3 regions of the Bradyrhizobium sp. UFLA06-06 genome follow, and region 1 is predicted to be linked to each of the others. Evidence: riboswitches for the same ligand, from Rfam matches in the RefSeq annotation. Region 1 holds a riboswitch; each other region holds the start of a gene.
The links. Region 1 has a riboswitch for cobalamin ahead of IF803_RS34005 (TonB-dependent receptor). Riboswitches for the same ligand answer to the same signal wherever they lie in the genome.
Positions count from the first base shown of each region.

Region 1 (4,251 bases):
GGGACATTGCCGTTGAAGCTGACAATCTTGCCGCCGACCACCTGGCTGTTGTTGTCGTATCTGGCGCGCAACAGCGCAAGATTGGCGTCGACGCGCCAGCCGTCGCTCAGCGCGAGCCCGATCGATCCTTCGACCCCGCGCGATGATTGCTGGCCGATCTGCAATGCCAGGCCGCCGGTGGGATTGCCGGGATCGGGAATCGTGAGCCCGGTCTTGACGATCTCGTAGGCGGCCAGCGTCCACTCGCCGCGGCCGCCCCAGAACGCCTGCTTGACCCCGATCTCGGTCTGCTCGCCGGTCGCAAGCTGGAAGGTTTTTTGCGAGACGGGCAGCGAGATCAGGTTGCTGACCGGATCGACGCCGACCGCGTACTGGCCATAGAACGCGAGGTTCTTGATCGGCTCGTAAACGAGGCCGGCGCGCCAGCTGGTCCCCGATAGCTTCGTCTCAAAACTGTTTGCCGGCGTCTTGTAGTCGGTGCGCTCCACCTCGGGGCGATCATACCTGACCCCGGTGACCAGCGACAATTGATCGGTCAGCGAGAGCCGATCCTCGGCGAACAGCGCGTATTGATTGACGATCGCATTGAAGCCCGGTGTGGTCGCCGTCGTCGTCGCGAAGAACGATCCCGGATCGAACACGTAGGGATTGACCGACGACGCGCCGCCATAGGGCGAGTTGTTGGTATGGGTGAAGTCGATCCGGTTGACGTCGAACCCGGCGACGAACTGGTTCGCAAGTCCGAACACGTGACCGCTGAAGGTCGTATCCATCCGGTTGCCGAGCTGCTTCTGGTCGTGGAAGATTTCGATATAGCTCGTGCGATCGATCAGTTGGGTCTTCGGATTCCAGGTGTAGTTCTCGATGTCGCGCCAGTGCCGCTCGCTGGTCAGGTAATACAGCGTGTTGTTGACCTTGATGCCGTCGGCGACGTCCCACTCGGTCTTGAACCGGGTCCAGCTGTCCTGATAGCGGATCGCGCTGTCCAATGCGTTGTAGTTCTTGAAGCGCAGCGCGTCCTGGATCGAGCCGTTGATCAGCGGCGTGCCGAAATAACGCGACGGGCTGCGGTCGCCGTAGTTCTCCGACAGCGTGAAGGCGAGATTGTCCGACGCCTGCACCCGCACGGCGGCGGAGACCACCGCATTCGAGGTCTTGTCGCGATCGACCCAGCCGTCCGACATGTTGCCGGTGGCGTTGACGCGGTACGACACATTGGGATTGATCGGACCGGTGCTGTCCACCGAGAGCCGCCGGGTCATGTTGCTGTCGAGCGAGACCTCGGCCTCGTTATAAGTCGTGCTCTGCGGTTTCTTCGGGATCACGTTGATGACGCCGCCGATCGCGCCCTCGCCGTACAGCACCGAGGCCGGGCCGCGCAGCACCTCGATGCGCTGCGTCGACCATGTGTCGTAGGGAAACGTCAGCGTGCCGGAGCCGATATAGAAACGCGTGCCGTCGTACAGCGTCATCACCGAGTTGCTGCCGGCAAAGCCGCGGGTGCTGAACGACAGGCCGCCATTGCCGGGCGCCGGCGTTGCGATGAAGCCGGCCGCGTCCTGGGTGACGGCATCGACCACATTATGCTGGCCGCGCTCAGCGATGGTCTGCGCCGTGATGATCTCGACGCTGGCCGGCGTCTGCAGCGGCGTCAGATTGAGACGACTACCGGTGCCGCCCTGCGTGGTGGCATTGAGCGTCGGCGATACCGCCCCCGATGCGCCTGACGCCGCGGCGCGCGGCGTGTTGCCGGCTGGTGCGACCGTCGCGGGCCTCGGCCGTGGCCGCGCCGCAGCGGCCATGTCACGGCTGCGCGCCGCAGGCTTCGGCTTTGCCGCAGCGGAAGGCGCGACCTCGATCGGATCGAGCCTGGTTGGTGGAGGTGTTTGTGTCGAGCCCTCAGCCGGCAGCAGTAGCGATGACAGGGAGCAGACGAGACCGAGGCGCCATTTGCGCGCAACGGGAAAGGACGGAGACATGAAAACGACTCGCGGTAACGTGGCACGTCACCGCGAACGCGGACTGGCGCATTGCCCAAAAGGCAGTGCTCCGATCCCACCAGGACGCCCCCGCCCGATGTGCTCGCGTGTGACCACGACTGACGGCAGGTCTCCTGGCTCACGGGTCATCGCCTGTCGACGCCTTCCCGGGCCTGATAGCCCAGTGGCAAATTGACGAAAGGCTCGCCGTTTACAGTTGCGGGGACAGCTGCGGCATTGAGGTTACCCTCGCACCGCATTCCCTTTTGATCCCCGAAGGGAACCGTCGGCAAAAACGATAGGTGCTGGCGGCAGGGCTGTCAATTCGATGCGATCGTCCCACACATGCTTTGCGAAATGCTGCGGCGGCGATGACACAGCGACATCTGCGGCTGACGCGGAGACTTCTTGTCCCGTCATCCCCGCGCTGTCGTCCTGGCGAAAGCCAGGACCCATAACCACCGAATTCGATAGAGAGCGCGATAGTGGCCCCAGCGTCGCACAACAATAGGCGGTTGGGGTAATGGGTCCTGGCTTTCGCCAGGACGACGCTGAATACATTCACATTCTCTCAGGATGACGGGACATTTGCGTCACTCGACGCAGCCTTCCATGATCGCATCAATCTCCGCCCGCGACAGAGCACCCATCTCGGCGATGAACACGATTCGCGTGCGCGGCACGCCGGGCGACGGCACGCCGCCCGTAGCCAAGGTCGCGCGGCCGCCGGCGAGTTGAAACACCGTCAGCCGCCCGGGCTGCTCCACCGTCTCGAACAATCCCTTCGCCCGCGCCAGCTTCGGCGCCAGTCTGCCGATCGCCTGCTGCAGGCGCGGCAGCACGACGGGCCGCTCCGAGGTCCAGCTCAGCGTCTCGAACCGGTCGGACGCCGGCCGTCGCGGCGCGGTCTCGCGCGGCGCCGGCAGGTGATCGAGATCCGCCGGAAACAGCAGCGCGGCCGGCACCTCGCCATGCAACGCATCGACCACCACGGCTGCCGGACGAATCGCGCGCACGGCGTCGCGGATCGCGGCGCACGCAGCGGCATCGGCGAGATCGACCTTGCTCAGCGCCACCACATCCGCCGCCCGCAGCTGCGAGCGCAGCAGCGCGTCGTTCAGCATCGCCGCAGGCTGCGTCGCGTCGACCACGCACAGCACGGTCTCGAGCGGCGCCTCCTTCCAGATCACGGGATCCATCAGGTTGCGCACGATGTCGGCGGGATCGGCGATCCCGCTGGTCTCGATCACGATGAATTCGGGACGCGGATCACGCCGCAGCAGCGTGGCGAGCGTGCGCAGCAGGTCGCCCTCCAGCGTGCAGCAGATGCAACCGTTGCTCAGGCTGACCACGCCGTCGCTGGCGCCCGCGATCAGCTCCGCGTCGATATTGATCGCACCGAAATCGTTGACCACGGCGGCGATGCGCCGCCCTTGCGCATGCGCCAGCAGATGGTTGACGACCGTGGTCTTGCCCGCCCCGAGGAAGCCCGCGACCAGCAGGATCGGGACCGGCACCTCAGCCTCCGGTGACAGGCCGGCGCACCGGCCGGCCGGGACGCGCCGCGACATCGAGCACACCATCGCTGATCAGCGGCTGGCCGCTGACCACGAGATGCCGCACGCCCTCCGCCGGACGATTCATCGCGGAGAAGGTCGCACGATCGCTCAGCGTCTCAAAGTCGAACACCACGACATCGGCGTCGGCGCCGACCTGCAGCCGGCCCTTGGCCCGCATCGCCGGCGTGCTCGCCGACAGGATCTCGGCCGGGATCAGCGCGCATTTGCGGATACCCTCGAGCAGCGACACCTTCTTGCGCTCCCGCACCCATTCGCGGATGAAGCGGGTGAAGCAGCCCGCCGAGCGCGGATGCGAGGTGGCATCGTCGGGCAGCGGCCAGGCGTCGCCGGTGTAGGGGCGGCCGTCGGACAGCGTCCACGGCATCGCGTCGGAGGCGATCGCGCCGCCCGGATACAGCACCGCCATGTCGAGCAGATCGCGATGATGCGCGTTGTTCTCGATATCGAGCACGTGCCACAGCACCAAGGTCGAGGGCTCTTCGGCCTGTGCCGCCAGCAGCTCCTCGCGGCTGCCGAAACGGTGACCGTCGGTCACGCGCTGCACCGAATCATAACCGAGGCCGTTGCGCTCCTCGAATTTCGGATCGCTGAAGAAGGTCGCCGCCAGCACGGTCGAGCCGGTGCCATAGGGATAGGCCTCCACCGTGATCGGCAGGCCCTGCGCCTGCGCCTTCGCGATCAGCGCAACACAG
Region 1 is NZ_JADFUD010000060.1:40,364-44,614, forward strand. Features, by position in the region: gene IF803_RS34005 (TonB-dependent receptor) at 1-1,979, opposite strand, end outside; cobalamin riboswitch at 2,087-2,282, opposite strand; gene IF803_RS34010 (CobW family GTP-binding protein) at 2,573-3,496, opposite strand; gene IF803_RS34015 (amidohydrolase family protein) at 3,498-4,251, opposite strand, start outside.

Region 2 (4,251 bases), on a different contig from region 1:
CCGAGATTGCCGGTGTAGCGCGACACCAGCGGCACGTCGTTGCCGGCCCAGATGCCTTCGCGGAACACCGCGCGGGTGATCGCCATGCCGCCGCGCAGGGTGACGCTGTCGCTGACCTTGAGCGCCGCGCTGGTCTCCGAGCCATAGCGGCGGGTGGGGTCGAGGTTGGTGTTGTAGAACAGCACCGGATTGAAATGGATCTCGTTCTCGAGATCCATCAGATAGACGCTGGTCTGGACCTGGAAGCGGTTGGTCCTGACGCGAAAGCCGCCCTCGACGTCCTGCGAGGTCTGGGTCTTGAGCTGGAAGGTCTGCGGGATCGGGGCGAAGGTCAGCGGGTCGAATGACGGACCCGACGCGACGCGTTCGTCGACATCAGGCGTGCGGAATGCGCGTGCCGCGCGGCCGAACACCGAGAAGGTGTCGGTCAGGCGATGCTCGACGCCGACATGCAGCGCGTATTGCGTCTCGTTGCTGTCGAGCGGTGCCGCCTGCGCGTCGAACGCGAACGGCGCGTTCGGGTCGTAGCGATCGCGCGCCGAGACGCTGGTGTTCTGCACACGCGCGCCGTAGGAGAAGTCCGTCGTCGGCAGCACGCCGATCGTGTGCTGCCAGTAGCCGGCCACGGACTGCTGCTCGATATTGTAGATGTGGAACGGGTCGACGCCCTGATAGGCGCCGCGCGACTCGCGGAAGGTCGAATCGTAATAGTCGATGCCGGTCAGGATCGTCGACGGCATCCCCAGCATCACATTCTTGACGCTGAGCCGCGGCGTCAGCGACCAGGTCTGCAGCGCGGCGTCATTGTAGGTCGAAGCGAAGCTGATGGTCGGCACCTTGCCGAAGAAGCCGCTCTGCGTCTCGCGCTGCCGCCAGCCGCCGTCGACGATGAGGTCGACGCCGTTGATCAGCGTCCTGGTGAAGCCGGCCGTGACGCTGGCGGTTTGCTGGTTGGCATAGTCGAAGGGCGTCGCGGCGCCGCGGCGATCGATGAGCAGCTCGTTGACGCCGATCGACGGATCGACCAGCCGACCGCCGGGCAGGCCGAGCTTCTGGTCGCTGCCGGCGACGGTGAGGAAGGCGGTGAGATCAGGCGTGGTGTAGTTGATGTTGCCGACGGCGTTGCGCTGGTCGAGCGCATTGTTGACGCGGTAGCCGTCGGACTTGATGCCGTTGCCGTAGAACGAGGAGGACCACGGTCCGGAATTGAGCGCCGCGGAGACCGCGGCCATGCGGGTGTTGAACGAGCCGACTCCGGCCTCGGCCCGCATCGTCGTCGGCGGGCCGCCGACGCCGGTCTTGGTGATGATGTTGACCACGCCGCCCACCGCGTTGTCGCCGTAGAGCACGGCGCCGCTGTTGCCGCGCGTGATCTCGATCCGCTCGATCGAATCGAGCGGAATCGTGGTGAGGTCGAAGCCGGCCTTGTCGACGTCGTTAAGGCGGCGGCCGTTGAGCAGGAACAGCGTGTTGTCGGTCGCGAATGCGCCGAAACCGCGCAGGTCGACCGAGGTCTTGGCGCCGTTCGGCCCGCCATAGGGCGTTTGCAGCTGCACGCCCGGCACCTGCGCGAGGATCTCCGGCAACGACTGCACCGGCGAATGCGCGATGTCGTCGGCGGTGATCACGGCCGAGGAGGCGCCGACAATGCCGGCGAACTGGCGGCCGCCGCCGGTGCCACCCGTTCCGGTGGCCACGCCGGTCGCTGTCGTGCCAGATCCGCTGCCGCTGCCCGCATTGTTACTCTGCGTGGTGCCCGGCGCCGGGCGGCGCGGCGCCGGCGCTTCGTCGGCGGCCGGCCTGGCGCGCGTGACGTTCTGGTCGCCCGGCTTGGTGACTTCGATCGCCGGCAGCTGATCGGGAGCGGGCGCCTGCTGCGCCCGCGCGGCGGGGACAAGGATTGCCGGCGCGATCATCGTCGACGCGAGCAGAAGCGCGCGGTGTCGCCGATCGAGAGAGAAGGAGAACATAAGCGAGGCCTCGGCAACGTCAGTGGCACGTCACCGCGAACCAGTCTCACCATCGTGCTCACGGCATCAGGTGAAGCTCATGCCTGTACTCCCCGACCGGCATCCTCGCGTGTGACCACGGCTGACGGCAGGTCTCCTGGCTCGCGGGTCGTTACCCTTCGTCGCCTTCCCAGGACCGAGATTCCCAGTGGCCTGTGACGAAGGATTCACCGCATACAGTTGCGGGGGCAGCCGCGGCGTTGGGGAAGTTTCCCCGTACCGCATTCCCTTTTCATCTCATGAAAGAACCGTCATGTTCATCTAGGGTTCGGCCGGGCAGCAAAGTCAATCCGGCCGAAGTCGGGCGGCGGCCGGGCGGCCACGGTTTTTGTCGAGTGTCGCTTGTCTGCCACGGCGATCGCTGTAAGAGCATGGATTCAATGAGCGTGCAGGATTTTGCCTTGGCGGCCGAGGTCGCGGCGCGACGCCGGTGGGGCGCCACCGCGGCGCTGCTCGCGCTCGTGGTCCTGCTGCTGCTGATCTCGCTCGGCATCGGGCCGGTGCGGCTGTCGCCGCTTGCGGTGATCGAGGCGCTGTTCGGCGGCGGCAGCGATGTGGCGCAGGTGATCGTGCGCGAGATCCGCCTGCCGCGCACCATCCTGGCATTCGCGATCGGCGCTATTCTCGGGCTGTCCGGTGCGGCGCTGCAAGGGCTGCTGCGTAATCCGCTGGCCTCGCCGTCGCTGTTCGGCGCGCCGCAATCGGCGGCCTTCGGCGCGGTGCTGGTGATCGCGCTGGGCCTCGCCGATGTGCGCTCCTATGCGCTGCCGGTGGTGGCGATCATCGCCGCCTTCGGCTCGGTGTTCGCGCTGCTTGCGATCGCCGGCCGCAATGCCGGGCTCTTGATCCTGATCCTCGCCGGGCTTGCGATCTCGAGCTTTGCGGGGGCGGCGACGGCGCTGGTGATGAATCTCTCGAGCAATCCGTTCGTGGTGTTGGAGATCGCGTTCTGGCTGCTCGGCTCGCTGGAGGACCGCAGCTTCCAGCACGTGGCGCTGGCACTGCCCTTCATCGTCGCGGGCGCCGCCATCCTGCTCAGCCAGGCGAACGCCTTCCGCGCGCTGACGCTTGGCGAGGAGGCGGCGCAGAGCCTCGGCGTCGATGTCGGGCGGTTGCGGCTACTCGTCATCACGGGCGTAGCGCTCGGCGTCGGCGGCGCGGTCGCGGTCACCGGCACGATCGGTTTCATCGGCCTCGTCGCGCCGCATCTGATGCGTCCGCTGATCGGTCACGATCCGGCGCGGCTCTTGGTGCCGAGCGCGCTCACCGGCTCGGCGCTGCTGCTCGCGGCCGATATCGCGGCGCGCATCATCCCCTCGACCTCGGACATCAAGGTCGGCGTGCTGACCTCGATCATCGGCGTGCCGTTCTTCCTTTACCTCATCATGCGCGAACGCCGCGCGCTCGGCGGAGGTGTGGCATGACGCTGCTCTCCGCCGCCGCGCTCAATGCCTCGCTCGGCAGCCGCAAGGTGCTGCACGATATCTCGCTGTCGCTGCCATCGGGCCATCTGGTCGCGCTGGTCGGGCCGAACGGCGCCGGCAAGACCACGCTGCTGCGTGCACTGGCCGGGCTGATTCCCTCCGACGGCGAGATCCGGATCGGCGGCGATCCGCTGGCGTCGCTGCCGCTGCGCGAGCGTGCGAAGCGCTTTGCCTATCTGCCGCAGGGGCACATGGTGCACTGGCCGCTGCCGGCGCGCGACATTGTCGCGCTCGGCCGCTATCCGCACGGCGCGACCGATCCGGCGCGGCTGTCGCCGACGGATATGGAGGCGGTGCTGCGGGCGATGCAGGCGGTCGACGTAACTGAATTCAGCGATCGCCGCGTCACCGAACTCTCCGGCGGCGAGCGCAGCCGCGTCGCGCTGGCCCGGGTGCTCGCGGTGGAGGCGCCGGTGATCCTCGCCGACGAGCCGACCGCCTCGCTCGATCCGCGCCATCAGATCGACGTGATGCAGAAGCTGCGCAACGTCGCCGACACCGGCGTGCTGGTGATCGTGGTGACGCACGATCTCGGGCTCGCGGCGCGCTTTGCCGATCATGTGCTGGTGCTCGCGGAGGGGCGGCTGGCCGCACAGGGCGCGCCTGCTGAAGCATTGTCGGAGAGCGTCCTCGCCAGCGTGTTCCGGGTCAGCGCCTACCGTGCCGAATTTCAGCGCGAAGCCGTCATCGTGCCGTGGGCGGACGTCTGATGTGCGCAGGGTGCGGCCGCGAACTTCCTGCACCTCTCCCGCTTGCGG
Region 2 is NZ_JADFUD010000043.1:9,890-14,140, forward strand. Features, by position in the region: gene IF803_RS29200 (TonB-dependent receptor) at 1-1,970, opposite strand, end outside; cobalamin riboswitch at 2,080-2,277, opposite strand; gene IF803_RS29205 (FecCD family ABC transporter permease) at 2,390-3,433, shown strand; gene IF803_RS29210 (ABC transporter ATP-binding protein) at 3,430-4,203, shown strand.
Region 2: it holds a riboswitch for cobalamin, as region 1 does, so the genes downstream of both, IF803_RS29200 (TonB-dependent receptor) here and IF803_RS34005 (TonB-dependent receptor) in region 1, are expected to answer to the same signal.

Region 3 (4,251 bases), on a different contig from region 1:
ATCGGGATCATCCTCCGGCGCGCCCCATGCGCGGCTGAGATCGTCCTGCAGTTGTTGCGGAAGGCCGGAAAGCGCGGCGCGATAGTCGGCGACCTTCCACGTCAAATTCCTGCGCAAAAGAATGTCGCCCAGCGACTCCACCGGCTCAAGGTCAAATCCCGCGGCCGCGAGATCTGTCAGCAACGCCTCGACCGAGGCAAGCGCATCGAGGCCGACGGCATGCGCGATCTGATGCGGACGGCCCGGATAGTTCGAGAGCACCAGCGCAAGCCGCTTCTCCTGTTCCGGCTTGCCGGCAAGCCGATGCCAGGCGGCCACGCGTGCGGCAATTGCAGCGACGCGCTCGGCATCCGGCCGATGCGCAAGATGCGCGAATTGCAGCTCGGGATCGCGCTCACCAGGCGATTTGAAGCTCACGACGCCTGTGAACAGGCGGCCGTCGACCTCCGGCAGCACCACATGCATCGCGAGATCGCCAGGCGACAGACCGCGCAGCGATCCGGCCCAATCCTCGCGCCGCGCGGTCGACAAAGCGACCTGGAACACCGGGCACGATGCAGCGTCGAACGGCGTCGTGCCGTCGTCGCCGGCCGCGGAGAACGCGGTCGCATTGACGATGGCCGCTGGAGCGCATTGCGCAAACTGAACGCGCAGCCAATCGGACACGCCCGCCGCCTTCAACGAAGTGACGAACACGCCATGAGCATCAAAGCCCCTCTCACGCAATGCATCGATCAGTGCATCGACCGGCGCCGTGTCACCGGCCGCGAGATAAGAACGATAAAACGTCACCAGCACGCGCGCCCGGCCGTCCGGTGCCGGCAACGCCGCGATGGCACCGCGCCGGGGATCGTAGACGCCGATCTCGGGAAGATCGATCTCGCCGACCACAGGCCCGGCATAGAGTCCGGACGCCAGCGCCAGTTGCGCGATCACGGCCTGCGCGGCAACCGGGCCGCCCTTGTCGCACAGCACCTTGAGACGGCGCAGCGTCGAGACCGGCAAGGTCGAGAATTCATCCAGCCGCAGATCGTCGCGGCCATCGGCCGGCAGCACCACCAGGGCGATGCCGCGCTCCTTCGCCAGCCGATGCACCGCGGCCAGCCCGTACGACCAATAGGGCTCGCCGCCGATCAGCCGCACCAGAATGCCGCGGGCGTGCGAGAGCGTCCGCTCGATATAGGTATCCACCGACAGCGGATGGCGCAGCTCCGCGAGATTGCCGAGCCGCAGCGACGGCAACGCAGCGCGGCCGCGCCGCCAGCCGGCCGCGAAGGCAGCAAGATCGCTGTCGGAAAACGACAACACCACGAGATCGGCCGGATCCTGGCCGAGGTCCCTTGGCGTCGCGGTCTCCTCAAGGCCGCGGCTCTCGCGGAAGACGACGTGCATCAAACACCAAGCCGTGCCCTGATCGCGGCTTCGTCGATGTCGGCATGTTCGCCGATCACGACAAGCTTCGACTGCCGCGCCCGGGCGCCCCAGGGCATGTCGAACTGATGCCGCACCCGCTCGCCGACCGATTGCACCAGCAGCCGCATCGGCTTGCCTTCGACCGCGATATAGCCCTTGGCGCGCAGCACATTCTGCTCGCGCGCCAGTCCCTTGATCGAGGCGACCAGCGCGTCGACATCCGAAACTTCCGGAAGATCGATCACGACGGAATTGAAATCGTCGTGCTCGTGTTCCTCCTCGCCATCGTGATGCGACGGCCGCGACGCGAGATCGTTCTCCGCCGCCGCTTCGAGCCCGAGGATCACGCGCGCGTCGATCGTGCCGTCGACGACGGGCAGCATCGGCACCTCGCGCGGCATCTCGGCCGCGATCACCTCTTTCGCTGCCTTGATCCCCTCCGCCCCGGCGAGATCCGCCTTGGTCAGCAGCACGATATCGGCACAGGCGATCTGGTCCTCGAACACTTCCGACAGCGGCGTCTCGTGGTCGAGATTGTCGTCCGCTGCGCGCTGCGCATCCACCGCGGCCGGGTCAGGCGCAAAACGGCCGGCCGCAACGGCCTCGGCGTCGGCGAGCGCGATCACGCCGTCGACCGTGATCCGCGAGCGGATCTCCGGCCAGTCGAACGCTTTCAGCAGCGGCTTCGGCAGGGCGAGCCCTGAGGTCTCGATCACGATGTGATCGGGCTTCACGTTCCGCGCCAGCAACTGCTCCATCGCCGGGATGAAATCGTCGGCGACGGTGCAGCAAATGCAGCCATTGGCGAGCTCGACGATGTTCTCGGCCGGACAATTGGCGTCGGCGCACGACTTCAGGATGTCGCCGTCGACGCCTTCGCTGCCGAATTCGTTGACCAGCACCGCGAGCTTCTTGCCGTTGGCATTGCGGATCAGATGCTGGATCAGCGTCGTCTTGCCGGAGCCGAGAAAGCCGGTCACGACCGTGACAGGAATTTTGGCGAGCGTGGTCATTCTGCGGCCTCCGGCACGACGGGAAGAGGTGGAATGCGGGCGAGCGATTGCTTGCGGAAGATTTCCGGACGGCTGCGCCACGGCACGATGCCGTCGGGCGCCGCCGCATAGGCGGAGGCACCGGCGATCACATCCGCGGCATTATCGGCGGACAGTCGGCCGTAGACATAGGACCATCGCCCCGGCGCGCTGAGCGCGACCGAGCAACCCTGGCTGCAGGCCGACAGGCATGCGACGGGAACCAGATTGACGTCATCGGGCACGCCGGCCTCGACAAGCGCGGCATGCAGGCGCGCACCGGGCGCGAGCTCACCTTCCGCCGGCGTCTGGCCGGCGCGGCAGGTGATGCAGACATGAAGTGTAACGCTCATCGCCCTTCCTGGATTGACAGCGGGAAGCGATGAGGCACACGAACCGATTTTGGACAGGTTCGTTCCCCGTCGCGGAACACCCCGTCCGCCGGTTTCACAACATGCTGCGTTGGCAGGTCTCCCGGCTTGCGGAGCAGGTTTTACCCTTCGATGCCCACCTTCCCGACTCCGTATGGAATCAGTGGCTTGGGCATCTCTCCGGTCACGGTCGCGGGGGCGGCTGCGCTTCGGGCGAACCTTGCGGTCATCTCCCTATCGCATTCCCTGTTCGCCTGTCGTAGGACAGGAACCAACGCGGACGCACCATTCGTCCAAGCCTCGCACTTGTCAAGCCGAAGGAACGTGATGACTTCTGATGGAAACGACGCTGAAGACGCCGCCGTCGGCACCGATTCTTCGCTGGACGCGCGCCATGCGGACAAGATGGCGAAAAAGAAGGCCGCCCGCGACCGCATCATGGCGACCAAGAGCGGCGAAAAGGGCCTGATCATCGTTCATACCGGCGCCGGCAAAGGAAAATCATCCTCCGCGTTCGGTATGATCGTGCGCTGTGTGGCGCACGGCTTCCCCTGCGCCGTGGTGCAGTTCATCAAGGGCGCCTGGGATACCGGCGAGCGCCGCCTGCTCACCGGGCATTTCGGCGATCTCTGTCAATTCCACGCGATGGGCGAAGGCTTTACCTGGGAGACGCAGGATCGCACCCGCGACATCGCGGCAGCGCAAGCGGGCTGGGAAAAGGCCAAGCAGCTGATCGCAGACCCGAGCCTGCGCATGGTCGTGCTCGACGAGATCAACATCGCGCTACGCTACGATTACCTCGCGATCGCCGATGTCGTCGACTTCCTGACAACGTCGAAGCCGCCGATGACCCATGTCGTGCTCACCGGGCGCAATGCCAAGGAGGAATTGATCGAGATTGCCGATCTCGTCACCGAGATGACGCTGGTGAAGCATCCGTTCCGCTCCGGCATCAAGGCCCAGCCAGGCGTCGAGTTCTGACAGACAGCACCATGGCGCGCGCATTGATGATCCAGGGAGCCGGCTCGGACGTGGGCAAGTCGCTCATCGTCGCCGGCCTCGCACGCGCCGCCCGACGGCGCGGCCTGCGCGTGCTGCCGTTCAAGCCGCAGAACATGTCGAACAACGCCGCCGTGACCGTCGACGGCGGCGAGATCGGCCGCGCGCAGGCGTTGCAGGCGCTCGCCGCCGGCGTCGAGCCGCACACCGACATGAACCCGGTGCTACTCAAGCCCGAGACCGATGTCGGCGCCCAGATCATCGTGCACGGTAAACGGATCGCCACCGCACGCGCGCGCGAATATGCCGGCATGAAGTCGTCGCTGATGGGCGCGGTGCTGGAGAGTTTTGCGCGCCTGAAGGCGCGCGCCGATCTGGTGCTGGTCGAGGGCGCCGGCAGCCCCGCCGAGGTCAACTTACGCAAGGCCGATATCGCC
Region 3 is NZ_JADFUD010000001.1:284,212-288,462, reverse strand. Features, by position in the region: gene cobN (cobaltochelatase subunit CobN) at 1-1,392, opposite strand, end outside; gene cobW (cobalamin biosynthesis protein CobW) at 1,392-2,426, opposite strand; gene IF803_RS01245 (DUF1636 family protein) at 2,423-2,797, opposite strand; cobalamin riboswitch at 2,892-3,106, opposite strand; gene cobO (cob(I)yrinic acid a,c-diamide adenosyltransferase) at 3,143-3,796, shown strand; gene IF803_RS01235 (cobyric acid synthase) at 3,808-4,251, shown strand, end outside.
Region 3: it holds a riboswitch for cobalamin, as region 1 does, so the genes downstream of both, IF803_RS01245 (DUF1636 family protein) here and IF803_RS34005 (TonB-dependent receptor) in region 1, are expected to answer to the same signal.